Regions from separate parts of the Arthrobacter sp. TmtSoilC79 genome, predicted to be linked through region 1. Evidence: predicted binding sites of a transcription regulator. Region 1 holds the regulator's gene; each other region holds the start of a gene.
What was found. Region 1 encodes LexA, which represses DNA repair genes until DNA is damaged. Its sites were predicted from a motif close to TCGAACANNTGTTCGA; they were not measured.
Positions count from the first base shown of each region.

Region 1 (5,126 bases):
ACGGGAGGCGGACCAACCTGATGGCATCCGTGACCTCCGGCGCCGCGGCCATGTAACCCAGCCGGGCACCCGCAAGGGCAAACGCCTTGCTCATGGTGCGGGAAACGATCAAACGCTCGCGCCCAGGCAGCAGGGTCAGTGCGCTCGGCGTATTGTCGTGGGCGAACTCGTGGTAAGCCTCGTCAACAATTACTATGGCCCGGCTGGCTTCGCCGGCCTCGTAAACAGCCTCAACGACATCAAGGCCCAGCCCTGTGCCGGTTGGATTGTTGGGAGAGCAGAGGAACACAATGTTGGCTCCTGTTTCACGGACCTGGGCGGCAGCCGAGGCTGCATCGAGCCCATAGTCCTCGGCCCGGACCCCCTGGACGTACTCTGTATCCGTGCCGCTGGCCAGCAACGGGTACATGGAGTACGTGGGCGGGAATCCCAGCGCCTTCCGGCCAGGTCCGCCAAATGCCTGGAGGATCTGCTGCAACACCTCATTGGAACCGTTGGCTGCCCAGATGTTGCCGGGAGTGAGACCGTGGCCAAGGTATTCGGCCAACGATTCCCGGAGTTCAGTGAACTCCCTGTCCGGGTAGCGGTTGAGCCCGGTGGCGGCAGCAGCTACAGCTTCCGTGATGGCCGCCTGAACATCCGCAGGGACTCCATGGGTGTTTTCGTTGACGTTGAGCAAAATGGGAACATCAAGCTGCGGCGCGCCATAGGGGCTCAGTCCACGCAGGTTGGTCCGGAGGGGTAGTCGGTCAAGTCGCTCAAGCTGGTCACTCACCACCCCAGTTTAAGGGGCTGGGTGGACTGGCCACTAACTGTGACGCCAAACCCCGGCGGGCGCCGGGACGGAATTGGCTAGCTGGCGGGTACAAACAGCTGCTGGCCAGGCTGGATGCGGCCACCGCGGAGGTCGTTCAACTGGATGATCTCGGCGATGACATCGCGCGGATCCCGCTCAGGAGCGGCAGCCCCGGCGATGCCCCACAGTGACTGACCCGGCTGGACCGTTACCGTTACCGCAACAGGTGGCCGAAGCTGCGCCTGCGAATCAGATGCCTTTGCAGGAGAGGTGATGAAACCAGCAAGGCTCAGCAGCGCAGCCACCAGCAGCATCGCAGGGATGCCGAAGAAGACGATCCGTCCCCGTCGGGTCAGACGCAGGCGCGTCGGCGCCTGGGTGGTACGGAAATCAGCGAACGTAGTGATTGCGGACATGAGCTGAGCCCTTCTGAGCTATTGCCGTGCGCCGGATCCCGGTACATGGCTGCCAATTCTTTGGTGTTCCCCTGCGTGTCACGGCTTGTCCGAACACTTTGTTCGAACACTCTGTTCGAACACTCCGTTCGAACATCGGGCCCCAACAGCAGGTTTATAGAACACATATTCGAACCTTGCTATGACATTTTTAGCACTTATCAACGAACGGTGTCGAGACTCGCTAGAACAAATGTTTGATAAAGGCCTGTGGCTGCCCTACGTTTGAGTGAAGAAACAGCACTGTTTCAGTGGAACAGGAGGGTCTGACATTTTTGGCAGACCCCTTCGTCCCCGGGCACACTCCGGGCGGAATGAAAGGCATTGGCGAACATGGCAGCGAAAGCCACCGGCGGCGGGGCACCCCTGCGGAGCCAGCAGCCTCAAAAGAGTCCCAAAAGCCTGACCGTCCGGCAGAAGAAGATCCTGGAAACCATCCAGCGATCAGTCAACGACAACGGGTATCCGCCCAGCATGCGCGAGATCGGTGACACTGTAGGGCTCGCGAGCCTGTCGAGCGTGACTCACCAGCTCTCCCAGCTGGAAAAACTTGGTTATCTCCGCCGCGATCCCAAACGTCCCAGGGCCATGGAAGTCCTGATGCCCCTTACCCTCGATGGCGGACCCATCCCGGGAGTGGAAGCGCCGGCAACTCTGCGCAGCACGGGCGGCTTTGCCGTGACGGAGCTTGCCAGCGCCAGCGATACTGCCATGGTGCCCTTGGTTGGCCGCATTGCTGCCGGCGGCCCCATTCTGGCTGACCAGACTGTGGAGGACGTGCTTCCCCTGCCCCGGCAGCTCGTCGGGCATGGCGAGCTGTTCATGCTGAAGGTGGCCGGCGATTCGATGATCGACGCTGCTATCTGCGACGGCGACTGGGTTGTGGTCCGCCGGCAGAACGACGCGATTAATGGAGACATCGTCGCCGCCCTGCTGGACGACGAAGCAACCGTCAAAACCTTCCGCCAGCGCGATGGCCATACGTGGCTTCTTCCCCAAAACACCCAGTACGAACCCATTTTGGGCGACCAAGCCACCATCATGGGCAAGGTCGTATCGGTCCTGCGCTCCCTCTAGGAGGCCTTGGAGGACCCCAAACGTTCCAGCACGCCCCGAACCACTGCGCGGTCCGTCGTAGCCCAGAAGGGCGGCAGTGCAGCCCGGAGGAAGCCTCCGTAGCGCTCCGTCGAGAGCCTGGAGTCCAGGACAGCCACAACCCCTTTGTCGCCGGTGGACCGGATAAGCCGGCCTGCTCCTTGAGCCAGGCGGATAGCGGCATGAGTAGCTGACACGGCCATGAAACCGTTCCCGCCGGACTGCGCCACAGCGCGTGAGCGGGCAGTCATCAGGGGGTCATCGGGCCGCGGGAAGGGAATACGGTCAATGACCACCAGGCGGCATGAACCACCCGGGACATCCACGCCCTGCCACAAGGACATCGTGCCGAAGAGGCAGGTATCGGGTTCATCGGCAAACTGCTTGACCAAGGCTGCCATGGTGGATTCGCCCTGGCAGAGGATATTGACATCAAGTCGGAGCCGCATGGCATCGGCAGCTTCCTCGGCGGCCCGTCGCGAGGAAAAAAGGCACAATGCTCCCCCGCCGGAGGCACGGATGAGGTCTTCCAACTCATCCAGGGCATCAGGTGAGGTTCCACGGCCTGGCTTGGGCAGGTGCTTGGCCACGTACAACACCCCTTGTTTGGGGTAGTCGAAGGGTGATCCGACGTCGATCCCCGTCCAGCTCGGTGCACCATCGCCGATCAGCCCCAGGCCTCCGGCTGCCGGCTCAAAAGCCGAACCGATGGCCAGCGTCGCGGAGGTGAGCACCACCGTGTGGCCCGCAAACAGGCCTTCCCTCAACCTGCCAGCAACGCTCAACGGAGCGATGTTGATAAGAGCAGGGGCAGTCTCGTCGGGTTGGGAATACCCCTGGCTGGGGTCAAAGGTGCTGTTCCGCGAGAACCATACGACTTCCCGGTTCTCCTTGGCGGCCAGCATGCGCTCACACAGCTCCAGGATGAGCATGAGCCGTGAGCGGGCCAGTTGCCGACCGCCGTCGACCGCGTTTGAAGAGTCGGTCTTCGAATCCGACAACGCCGCGCGCGTGGCTTCGCGCAACTGATCCAGGCAATCGAGCTGTTCGTCGTTGAGTCCGCTGGGCAGAAGTCCATTGGGAACGCCCGCTATGGCCATGTCCAGGCGATCGGCCGCGGCATTGAGCGCATCCACCGTAATGGCGGTGTGCTTGCGGGCACTTGACGCCGCTGCGTGGACCATCGCCACGGACAGCTGGCCGGAGACCGCGCCGGTGACGCGGTCCTGCAGTTCGTGCGCCTCGTCAACCACCACGACGTCATATTCAGGCAGCACAGCGAGCCCCTCAAAAGCGCTGACGGCCAGCATGGCGTGGTTGGTAACCACAACGTCGGCCTCACCGGCCCGTGAGCGCGCCAGCTCGCTGAAGCACTCTTCGGCCAGCGGACACTTCTGCGCGCCGAGGCACTCCATGGAGGTGACAGAGACCTGTCTCCAGGCACGGTCCGTGACGCCGGGCATAAGCTCGTCACGATCGCCTGTAGTGGTCTTCTCCGCCCATTCCCGGAGCCGGACCACTTCCTTGCCCAACTGGGATTGCGGCCCACCCATGGATGCAGCAAAGTGCGGGACGCTGGTGTCCTCGCCCAAAGAGAAGAGCTGCCCTTCGGAAGGCTCCTCACTGGGGAACCCGCCTTCAAGTTTTTGCCGGCAGACATAGTTGGCCCTGCCCTTGACCAAAGCCACCTTGACTGGCCGTTCAAGGGCGGGGGTAATGTTCTCCAGCAGCCGCGGCAGGTCACGGCCCACAATCTGGGTTTGGAGTGCCAAGGTGGCGGTGGACACCAGAGTCGGTTTGGCGCTGTCCATTGAATGCGCGATCAACGGGATCAGGTACGCCAACGACTTACCTGTGCCCGTTCCCGCCTGAACCAGCAGGTGCTCCCCGGTTTCAATGGCCCTGGCAACGTGTTTGGCCATCTCGTGCTGGCCGGCACGGCTCTGACCACCCATGCCGGCAACAGCCCGGTCCAACAACTCGAGGGTGGTTTTCTCCCCCAATGACTCAGCGGCGTCCGCCGCCACGTTCTCAACCATTAGTGACGAACGGCTCCAGTTCGGCTGCCAGGCCTTCGCGGACCATGACAACTACGCGGGTCCCGTTTTCCTCGTGCTCCAAGGTCAGGATCTCCGAGTCGGAGCTGTGCAGTTTACTGATCATTTCGCCGCGATCGTAGGGAATGAGCAGTTCCAGCCGAACTCCAGGCCGGGGAATGGATTGGCTGATGTCTTCCAACAACTCGGCGATGCCCTGGCCCGTACGGGTGGAAACCACCGCGTGCCGGGGTTCCTTCTGCTTGAGCCGCTCCACGACGAAGGGATCCGCGACGTCAACCTTGTTCAGGACAATGATCTCGGGCACCTTGCGGGCGTCGACCTCCGTGAAGACGGAGCGGACGGCAGCGATCTGGCCCTCCGGATCAGGATGCGAGGCATCCACCACATGCAGGATCAAATCTGCGTCGGCCACTTCCTCCAGGGTGGAACGGAAAGCCTCGATCAGCTGCGTGGGCAGTGAACGGACAAACCCCACGGTGTCAGCAAGCGTGTAGCCGATGCCATCCGGAGTCTGGGCCTTACGGACAGTGGGATCCAAGGTGGCGAACAGCGCGTTCTCCACCAGGACACCGGCATCAGTGAGGCGGTTCAGCAGCGAGGACTTTCCAGCGTTCGTGTAACCGGCGATCGCGACAGAAGGAACGGCATTACGACGGCGGTTGGCCCGCTTGGTCTCACGCGCCGGCTTCATGGCAGCGATTTCACGGCGAAGCTTGGCCA
Region 1 is NZ_AP046051.1:2,965,010-2,970,135, forward strand. Features, by position in the region: gene AC6JA3_RS13620 (histidinol-phosphate transaminase) at 1-775, opposite strand, end outside; gene AC6JA3_RS13625 (LysM peptidoglycan-binding domain-containing protein) at 853-1,212, opposite strand; gene lexA (transcriptional repressor LexA) at 1,585-2,328, shown strand; gene AC6JA3_RS13635 (ATP-dependent DNA helicase) at 2,325-4,385, opposite strand; gene hflX (GTPase HflX) at 4,378-5,126, opposite strand, start outside.

Region 2 (5,126 bases), 2.8 Mb from region 1:
GGGTTTACACCCGGTGGAGCGAGTCGTATTGGACGGCGTGACGCACCGGGGCGTTGGGCGCCCCGTAACCGTCGTAGTTGCCGCGGCGTTCCAGCATTTCGAAGAACACACTGCCCACTGAGGCGGTGTAGAAGTGGAGGAATTCGCCGTTGGCGTCCCGGTCATACAGGAGGTTCAGCTCCTTGAGGGTGGCCAGGAATCCGGGTTCGAGATCGAACCGGGCGTCCAGGTCCTCGTAGTAGTTGGCCGGAATCTGCAGGAACTCCAGGCCTCTTTGGTGGGCGGACCGGGCGGTGGCCACGAGGTCGTCCACGGCGAAGGCGATGTGTTCCTGATACGTTTTGCGCGCTGTTTGTGCCTGCTGGGCCGGTGCAAGGTTCAGGACCAGCCTGACCTCCCCGTTGCTGGTTTCCATGACCTGCGAGCGGACCAGGCCGCTGGGACTGGGAACTTCGGCGAACGGCTGGGGTTCCAGGGCAAGGGCGCTGGTATAGAAGAGGACGGCCTCGTCAAAGTGCTGCCACGGCTGGGCGAGGTTCACGTGGTCGATCACGGCGTTCTGCGTGCTGGGGGCGTGTTCCCGCCCTTCGCCGAACTCGTGCGTCCAGGCCGCGGTGCCGTCCGGGCTTCCCTGGCACAGGAAGATCTCGGTGGAATCGGGCGCGGAGATGCCTTGGAAGACTTCCTCGTCGGCCTGGACCTTGCGGGCAACCACGGGTGCCTTGAGCTGCTGGGCGCGGGCGGAGGCAATCACTGGAGAGTCGACGTCGAACCCCAAAGCGGCGATCGCCGGTTCCGCATGGGATGCCGCCTGTTCGTTGATGATCACGCGGGCCTGGCCCATGGTCCAGAGCTGGACGTCCTTGGTGCGGTGCCGGCCCTCGAACTCGAATCCGAGCTGGCCCAGGAGCTTCTCCAGCTGCGCGGTGTCGTCCGCTTTGACCTCGGCGAAGTTGAAGCCGGCGGGCTCGTTCACCTTGGGCAGCGTGGCAAGTTCCATGGGATAACGACGGCGGGATGCGGCTTTTGCGTCAGTTCCCGCTTCCGCGGAGGTGCTTGAGAGCCAGGTGGCGCTCTGCTCCTCAAGCCAGATCAGGGAGCGCATGGCATCAACAGCCGTGCGCTCGGTGTCCGACTGCCGGAAGACGTCGTTGAAAACTTCCAGTGACACCGGCCCGGCGTAACCTGCGCGGACCACGTGGCCCATGAACTTGGCGAGTTCGAACTGGCCCTCCCCGGGGAAAACCCGGTAGTGCCGGCTCCAGGAGAGCACGTCCATGGAGAGCTTGGGGGCGTCGGCAACTTGGACGAAGAAGATCTTCTCCGCTTTGATGTCCTCGATCGGTGCGGTGTTCCAATCGCGGGACAGGATGTGGAACGAGTCCAGGCAGGTGCCGAGGTTGGGGTGGTCCACCATCTCCACCAAGCGGTACGCGTGCTCGTAGTCGTTGACGTATTTGCCCCAGGCCAGTGCCTCGTAGGCAACCTTGACGCCGTGGTCCCCTGCCAATCCGGCGAGTTCGGCCAGCTGTTCAGCGCGGAGGTCGTCGTGGTCGATGGTGGCCGTGGCGACGTTGGAGCAGACCAGGATGGTGTCCATGCCAAGGCGTTCCATCAGGTTGAACTTGGCCTCTGCCCGCTTGAGGTTGGCCTTCAGCAGGTTCGGAGTGACGCCGTCGAAATCGCGGAACGGCTGATAGAGATCAAGGCCCAAGCCAAGATCCGCGGCCATTTTCCGTACTTCCTCCGGGCTGTGCGGAGAGGTGACCAGGTCCTGTTCGAAGATCTCGATGCCGTCAAAGCCCGCAATGGCGCAGGCCTGCATTTTCTCTTTCAGCGTGCCGGACAGGCAGACCGTTGCGATTCCGGTGCGCATCAGTGGCCCGCCTTTGCCAGCTCGGGGGTTGCTGCGTCTTCCGCCGCGATCAGCTCCAGGAAGTGGGCGCGCATCCGGTCCCGGTCGGCTTTGCGGCCGGTGATGAGCTGGAAAGCGTCCGCCGCCTGACCGACTGCCATGCGGCCGCCGTCGAGGACGTCGCATCCCTTGGCGCGGGCCTGGCGGACCAGCTGCGTTTCAATAGGCCGGTAGACGATGTCCGCCACCCAGTGCCGCGGCTCCAGGAGTTCGATGTCCAAAGGCAGACCGGGGTGGGCGGCCATGCCGATCGGGGTGCAGTGCACCAATCCGTCAGCCAGGGGCATGATCCCCGGCAGCTCGGTGGTGCTTCGCGGCGTCACGGTGGCTTCCGGGAAGAGTGCACCCAGTTCGGCAGCGCGTTCTGCTGCGCGCACCGGGTCCATATCCACGAGGTCCAGCGTTTTGACGCCGGCTGTGAGGAGGGCGTAGGCGACGGCGGAGCCGGCACCTCCCGCACCAAGCTGGACCACGCGATCCAGTTTTGCCTTGGGGAGCCCGTCGGCGAGCGCCGAGCCGAAACCGGAGAAGTCGGTGTTGTGGCCGATCAGCCGACCATCCTGGATCAGGACTGTATTGACGGCACCCAGGCGGCGGGCGTCGTCGGAAATTTCATCGAGATGCTCAAGCACCAACTGCTTGCACGGGTGCGTGATGTTCAGGCCGTTGTAACCCATACGGTTCGCTGCGGTCAGGAGATCCCCGACGGCGGTGGCCGGCAATGCGAGTTCCAGCAGGTCCAGGGGGCGGTACAGCAAGCGGAGGCCTTGCACATCGGCTTCGCGTTCATGCATGGGCGGCGTGAGCGAGGGCATGACGCCTTCGCCTATGAGGCCCACCAGAACGGACTCGGCTCGGTTGCTCATCCTAAAGCTCCTTTGACTTCAGCACCGCGGGCGTTTGGCGCTTTTGGAGGGCGCCGCCTGTCCGGGTGTTATTGAGATTACTACAAGTGTTCATATTCCGCACGCTTGTTCTTATCGCGAACATTTGACTGGCGGAGTTCTGTTTGGTGCTGCGTTGCGGGGCCCGCTCTGCCGGGTATCCATCGTGTTTGGTGTGCAAAGCGGGCCTCCCAACGAGAGGGGTGTGCATTGCGGGGCCCACTCTGCTGGGTATCCCGCGTGCTTGGTGTGCAAAGCAGGCCTCGCAACGAGAGGGGGTATGCGTTGCGGGGCCCACTCTGCTGGGTATCCCGCGTGCTTGGCGCGCAAAGCGGGCCTCCCAACGAGAGGGGCTGTGCGTTGCGGGGCCCGCTCTGCTGGGTATCCCGCGTGTTTGGTGTGCAAAGCGGGCCTGGCAAACGTCGGGGGTGTGCGTTGCGGGGCCCACTCTGCTGGGTATCCATCGTGTTTGGCGTGCAAAGCAGGCCTCACAACGGGGGCTAGCGCTGGGGCAGGCGGGCCGACAACTCAGCTGCGGCTTCCTGCAGGGTGGGGACGTGCGCGATCAGTTCTTCCATGCCCATCCGGAAGACGGGCACGGCGACTGCCAGCGATGCGAACGCATGCCCCTGGGAGTTGAGGACGGGAACCGCGACGGCGCGCATTCCGACCTCATTCTCCTCGTCCATCACGGCGTAACCCTGGCGGCGGACCTGCTCGATTTCCTCACGGAACGCGTCGCGATCGGTGATGGAACGTTCCGTGAGAGGGTCCAGGGGAAGCTCTTCCAGCAGGCGCTTCCGCTCCACCTCTTCCTCGAAAGCCACAATGGCCTTGCCCACGGACGTCGTGTGCAGGGCACCGAGATGGCCGGGATCGCTGGTGACGCGGAACGTCTTGGGGCCATCCACCTTGTTGACCGTCAGGTGATGGTTGCCGTCGCGGACAGAAAGGATGGTGGCCTCATGCGTCCGCTCCGTGACCCGCTGCAGGACAGGCAGTGCCGTAGCCGCGAAGCCGTGGTGGTTGGAAACCCGCTGCCCCAGCTGGAACACGCGCAGGCCCAGGTGGTAGCGCCGCCCGTCGGGCTCGTAGTCCACAAACCCGTCCCGTGTCAGCGAGCCCAGCAGCCGGTAGGTGGTGCTGAAGGGCAGGCCTGCACTCCTTGCCAGGTCCGCCGCGCTGGCGCCGCGCGGCTCGTCGCCCAGCAGGACCAACAAACTCAGGGCTTTGCCGACCATGTCGGTCTTTGTGTCTTCTTTCACACTCATGACTCGATGCTCCCACATAGTGAGAGCTATTTCTAGATGGTGGTGACATCTCTTGACAAGTGACCCCACTCACAGCCACTATTGCTATATTGCACAAGTAGCTCTCACCATGTGGTTACTTTAGGGATGATCCGGCCGCACCTCGCTCTGGTCTTCCCACCGAAGCCAGATCCGCGACATCGTCGTCACAGAAGGAACCTTCCATGAGCCAAACAATGCCGTCAGCGACGCCAGGCACTGAAACCACCACAGGAACACCCCGGAAAGCCGCACTTGCCAGCTTCCTGGGCAGCGCGGTGGAGTACTACGACTTCTTCATCTTCGGCTCCGCCGCAGCCCTGATCTTCCCCCACGTGTTCTTCCCCTCCGCCGACGCCAATGCGGCTGTCATGTCTTTTGCCACCTTTGGTTTCGCGTACTTGGCCCGCCCCATCGGTGCGGCATTCCTGGGTCATTTCGGAGACAAGATCGGCCGGCAAAAGGTCCTCATGTTTACCTTGGTCCTGATGGGCGCGTCGACGTTCGTGATCGGCTGCCTCCCTGATTTCAAAACAATCGGCTGGTGGGCGCCCGCTCTGCTGGTGCTCGCCCGGTTGTGCCAGGGACTTTCCGCAGCCGGTGAACAAGCTGGCGCGTCATCCATGACCTTGGAACACGCTCCAGACAACCGCCGATCTTTCTTTACGTCATGGACCCTCACTGGAACCCAGGGAGGCCAGATCTTGGCCGCGTTGGTCTTCATCCCCGTGGTGGCGCTGCCGGATGACATCAAATACGGAATCGGCTGGCGCATCCCCTTCTGGCTCAGCGCAGTGGTTGTCCTTGTGGCCTTCTTCATCCGCCGCACCCTGCACGAACCGCCCGCTTTCGCTGAAGCCCAGAAGAACAACCAGATCGCCAAGCTTCCCATCGCAGACCTGCTGAAGCACCACTGGCAGGACGTCCTGCGGGTCATCTGCTGCGCTTTCATTGCAGCAGTCAGCACCGTTTTCGGCACCCTCGCCATCAAATACGCCCAGGATGTCGCCGGGGTCAACAGCACCATCACTCTGTGGC
Region 2 is NZ_AP046051.1:145,110-150,235, reverse strand. Features, by position in the region: gene AC6JA3_RS00720 (bifunctional sugar phosphate isomerase/epimerase/4-hydroxyphenylpyruvate dioxygenase family protein) at 5-1,876, opposite strand; gene AC6JA3_RS00715 (shikimate dehydrogenase) at 1,876-2,781, opposite strand; gene AC6JA3_RS00710 (IclR family transcriptional regulator) at 3,300-4,070, opposite strand; gene AC6JA3_RS00705 (MFS transporter) at 4,274-5,126, shown strand, end outside.
Region 2: the regulator LexA is predicted to act here: its motif matches at 2,879-2,894, upstream of AC6JA3_RS00715 (shikimate dehydrogenase).

Region 3 (5,126 bases), on a different replicon from region 1:
TGAAACTGCGATGATTAGTACTCCGATGAGGTGTACTGCCAGTACAGCCAGTATCACTAACGTGTGGGCGTCGGCAGACTCCATGGGTCACTTCTCGTTCTGTGAGTAGGGGTGTTCACGGGGTGTTGGTTCCCGTTGGGGCTGCGGGTCCGGGGCCGACAAGCTGGGTCCTCAGCCGGACAGGAATGCCATAAGCGGCAAACTGGGCGTCCATACCCTCTTGAACGGTGGCGTATTTCCCGTTCTGGACGTCATAGGCGAGAAATTCCCAGTTATGGACGCTGGTCCACAACTGTGTGAAATCGGTCAGGTATCGGCCGTTGCCTTGGAGCCTGGCAAAGTTGTAATAAACGTTGCCGCCGTCCAGGCCGATTGCCCTGATGCCCTCGTCTGAGATGGCGTATGCGAGCCAGCCTTCGGCGCAGCCGAGGACGGTGTAGTACTGCTGTTCATTGGCCGGGATGGGTTTGATCGCCCGGACGGGGTCGTTCCGTCGGATGTCGATATTGGCCGGGGTGCATGCGCCTGCGGCGGGACCTGCGGGCGCGGCCGGCGCGGTGGTACGCGGCGCCGTGTCCGCCGGCGGAGGCGGGGTGATGACCGTGGTCGGGGTTGGTTCAGCGCTCCATACCGGGGTTTCCGTCGGGGTGGAAGTGGGGATGGTACTGGGTGTCGCTGAGGGGGATACCGTTGGTGACGCGGTCGGCGTTGGGGTGGGTGTGGCCGTGATGCTGGGGGTATCGGTGGTCGCTGGTGCCGGTGCCGATTGTGGGACCAGGTTATCTGCGACGACGATGGCGCCGACGACTGCTGCGGCGGCAAGCACGACCCCCGTTGTTGCTGCCCAGCCGGTGCGCCGTGTTTTGCGCTCAGCCAGGGAAATGATGTTGGGATCTTCGGAGAAGACGTGGGACCGGCCGGGCAGGACACCGGGGGTTGTGCCGGGATCGGGAACGTTTGGTTTTGCGTTTTTCATGAGTTGTTCGATGCGGTCCATGGTTAGACTTCCCGTTCTGTCATGAGGTGTTGTGGTGCGGCTTTCGCGAAGGCTTTACGGGCCCGGTGGAGCCTGACCGCTGCAGCGGATGGTGTGCAGCCAAGGCTTTCGGCCAGTTCTGCGGTGGTGAGGTCATCCCAGTAGGAGAGCATCAGGATTTCCCGGTCGCGGTCCTTGAGCTTAGAGAGGATCTCCGCAACGCTGGCCTGCTGCTCATCCTCGTTGGTGGAGGCGGACTGAATCCGGGCTTCTTCAGCCAGCCGCTGCATGAGTTGATCGCGACGACTCCGGCCTTTGTACTCGTTGCCCAGCACGTTCCTGGCTGTAGCTATCAGCCATCCAACGCCGGGCGGCTCGGGCGGTTGTTTTTCCCACACGATCCGGAACACGTCATTGGCCAGTTCCTCGGCCCGTTCGCGGTCGTTGATCCGGTACGCGATGTACTGGTAGATGCGGCTGAAGTGTTCAGCGTGAAGAGCAATCAGTTCCTGCTCTCTGGTAGCCAACATCCTTGTTCTGTTCCCCCGGGCTAGTGCGATGTGATGTTTCAACCCTTTAGTGTCCCGGGAACGGGTGTTTCTTACACAATCGGAGAAAAAGTTTCAGCAAATGTTCCGGTGGCCCCCGGGAAGACGGAGATACCCGGCAAACTCCCCCAATGAGCGTGCCGGGTATCTGTTGTGTTTGGTGTCAGGCAGCGTAGCGAAGACTCGTCAGCAACGCCCGAAGCTTGACGTATTGATCAGTTTTCATCCACGCTTCAGCGGTTTCAGGCGTCATGGACGCGTCGATCTGGGCTACTGCGGTGGCCAGCCCGTTCGGCATGATCATGAAGCTGTTCACTGAGGTGCTCTCGGGACCTTCTGTCATGAAGAAATCAGCCACAACGCCCATGTAGTAGCGGACCGGAAATTCAGGGAAGGGATAATCATCCCTCACGAAGGCGAAGTGTGAGGCCCCATCACGGCTGTCGAATGCGCTGAGTTCCTCGGAGTCGAGGATGGTGCGGTTGACCGGCCCTCCAACCAGACCGCCGGTTCCTCCGCTGGTGATGTGAGCAACCTTGCCACCGGTTTCGTCAAAGATATTGGCAGCCAGCGAGTTCTCCTTGCCGCCGGGGTTGTTAGCATTTTCGTTGTAGTCGTCCTGCTCGATCTTTGCGCTCCAGCCCGTCGGTAGATCAAACGAAATGTGCCCGTCAGGGAAGGTGTACGTGCCGGTCACCGGATAACCAAGCGAGGTGTGAGGGATGGAGGGAGCCACCGGGGTTACCGGAACAACCTCTGGCGCGAGTGGTGTGGTCGGGAAGGTCGCGGTGGAAGTTGTCTGGGGAACGGGGACCGGTACGGGTTCAATCGCCGGCACGGTGGCCGCGTCCTGCCGTGGCAACGTGTCCACGATGGCGGGCGAAGGTGCCGCCAGCAGGATGGGGGCACCTGTTTCCCCAGCGGAGCTGGATTCCAGCGTTGGCAGTACCTGCGTCGGGTCGGCCACCGTTGTTGGGGGCTGGGCGCTGGCTTCTGCCGCTTGGGTGATGGAAGTACTGGGCTGCGGCGTTGGGGGTGTGCAGGCTGTGAGTGTCAGTGCCAGCGCAAGCGATGCGAGAGTGGCGGTCTTGGCGTAGCCGGATCGGTGATACTTCATTGGTCTGGGTCCTTCCCCCATGGAGTGACTGAGCAGATCGGACTGCTCATACATGTTGTTTCCATGGAGGGACGAAAGATTACACCCAGCGCCAAAATCTTCTGCAGAACACCTTCGTCGTATTCCTCGATGAAGTACCTCGAGATGCCCGTAAGCATCGGTCCTCCACCGGACGCCCTTCACTCCTGTCCTCGTGGCTCTGCGGCATTCGGATTCCCGTAACACCCGCCCGCAAAACTGCCCGGTGAAGGTGCCCTAAACGCTACACGTGCACTCTGATCTTTGAACTGGCCGCTTACCATGTGTGTTCACAGCAAACCCGTTGCGACGATCGTTGGAAACCGCCCTGTCCCTATTGGCGTGCAAGCCGTCCACGCCGCCCTGGCGGCTTATTCTGTCGGACCACCTGGAGTACAGTTGATCCGAACATATATTCGAATAAAAGGTGTGTTGTGGGCGTGATAGTTGGCCCCCGTGTGATAGATGCGGGACTGTCTTTGGTGACGGTATTGCTGGCACCGGTACCGGTGGCCGCAGGCTATCCCTCGCCCGCCCAGGACTACTTTGACGGTCGCATCGATCTCAACGCGCACCTGATCAAGGACGTGACCAGCACCTTCATCGTCCGGGTTACCGGCCAATCCATGGAACAAGCCGGGATCAGCGACGGGGACGAGCTGATCGTTAACCGGGCACTGGAACCGAAGGACGGTTCCGTAGTCGTCGCCGTCCTGGACGGGGAACTCACGATCAAACGGCTGCGGATCACACCCACGGGTGTGATCCTGCAGGCCGACAATCCACGCTTCCCTGATATTGAGGTTCCGGCCTTGTCGGAACTCACCATCTGGGGCGTCGCCACAAGGTGCCTGCACCATGTCTAAGCCCGCGGTGATACGCCGCATGCAGGAAATCGCGCACGTGGACGTCAACTGCTTCTACGCCTCGGCCGAGCGCGCGTTCAACCCTTCCCTGGAGGGCAAGCCGGTCATCGTTCTCTCCAACAATGACGGCTGCGCGGTTACCCGCTCCCCCGAAGCGAAGCGCCTCGGGATCGGGCTGGGTGATCCGTGGTTCAAGCTCCGGCCCCGCGCCAAGGAATGGGGTCTGGTGGCCCTGTCGAGCAACTACGAACTGTACGGGGACATTTCGGCCCGGGTGATGGAGCTACTGGGCCGCTACTCGGCCTGGTTGGAGGTCTACTCCATCGATGAAGCGTTCCTTGGCGTCAAGGGCGAACCGGACGAGCTGCTGGCCCTTGGTAGGGAGATGAAGGCCGCGTGCCGGCGAAACGTTGGCGTGCCGGTCTGCGTCGGGATCGCACCAAGGAAAACGCTGGCCAAGCTGGCCAACAAGTGGGCAAAGAACAACCCAGCCTTTGGAGGCGTGTGCCGGTGGGAATCCGTGCCGGCCGAGCAGCGCGAAGCGCTCATGGCCAAGCTGTCCGTGATCGAAATCTGGGGCGTTGCCACCAAGCTCACCAAACGCCTGAACGCGATGGGAATCTTCACCATCGCAGACCTGACCCGGGCCAACCCAGTCGCTATCCGGGATAAGTTCTCCATTGTCATGATGCGCACCGTTCTGGAACTGCAGGGCACCCCGTGTATCCCGGTGGAAGAGGAACGGATCGGGCGGGATCAGCTGATCTTCTCCCGGTCCTTCTCCACCCCCATCACCACGGCCGCCGAGTTGCGGCAGGTCATGAGCGTGTACGCCCAAATGGCCTCCGCACGCCTGGCCAAACATGATCTGCAAGCGAAGGTGCTAACGGCGTTCGCGGCGACGTCGCACTTCAACCCGAACGAAAAGTCCTTCCCCTCGGTCTGCCTGGCGTTGCCGATGCCGACCGCTGATCCGGTGCTGCTCACCCGGGCAGCCCACGCGCTGCTGCCCCAGGTCCACGAGGGCGCGAAGTACGTCCGGGCCGGGATCATGGTTACCGACCTGCGCCCGTCCGGGAACCAGAAACCCTTGGAGCTGTTCGAGAACCCCCACGAAGAACGCAGCATCGGGATCCTGTTGGAGGACGTGGCCAAACGGTACGGCCGCGGCTGCATCGGCCTGGGCCACGCAGGGATCAAGGGCGGACCGGACTGGTCCATGAAACGCGACATGCTCTCCCCGAGGTACACCACCCACTGGGACGAACTCCCCTCGTCAAAGCCGCCTGACCGGCCGCAACGCAGAAAGGAAACCACCATGACCCTTGCACCCCAACACCCCACAACCGGCCAGGACGTCGCGGTCCGATTCAGCCCGGACGGGACCCCGCTAGCGATCCGCCACGACGGCCGGATCTGGATGGTCGATCCCGACGTCCACACCGCGCACTGGTTCACCAGGGACGCATGGCGGGAAACCCGCAACCGGGCAGCGATCGGCACCGGCGATCTTGTCAGCGTTGAACACTGGCAGGTCCAAGCCACACTGCCATCCGCGAACGCGGAGCTGCGGACGTTCACGCTGCGGCGGCAACCTTTGG
Region 3 is NZ_AP046052.1:190,158-195,283, reverse strand. Features, by position in the region: gene AC6JA3_RS22640 (hypothetical protein) at 1-84, opposite strand, end outside; gene AC6JA3_RS22635 (hypothetical protein) at 116-997, opposite strand; gene AC6JA3_RS22630 (RNA polymerase sigma factor) at 1,000-1,506, opposite strand; gene AC6JA3_RS22625 (hypothetical protein) at 1,688-2,641, opposite strand; gene AC6JA3_RS22620 (LexA family protein) at 3,094-3,525, shown strand; partial or broken gene AC6JA3_RS22615 (Y-family DNA polymerase) at 3,518-4,807, shown strand.
Region 3: the regulator LexA is predicted to act here: its motif matches at 3,064-3,079, upstream of AC6JA3_RS22620 (LexA family protein).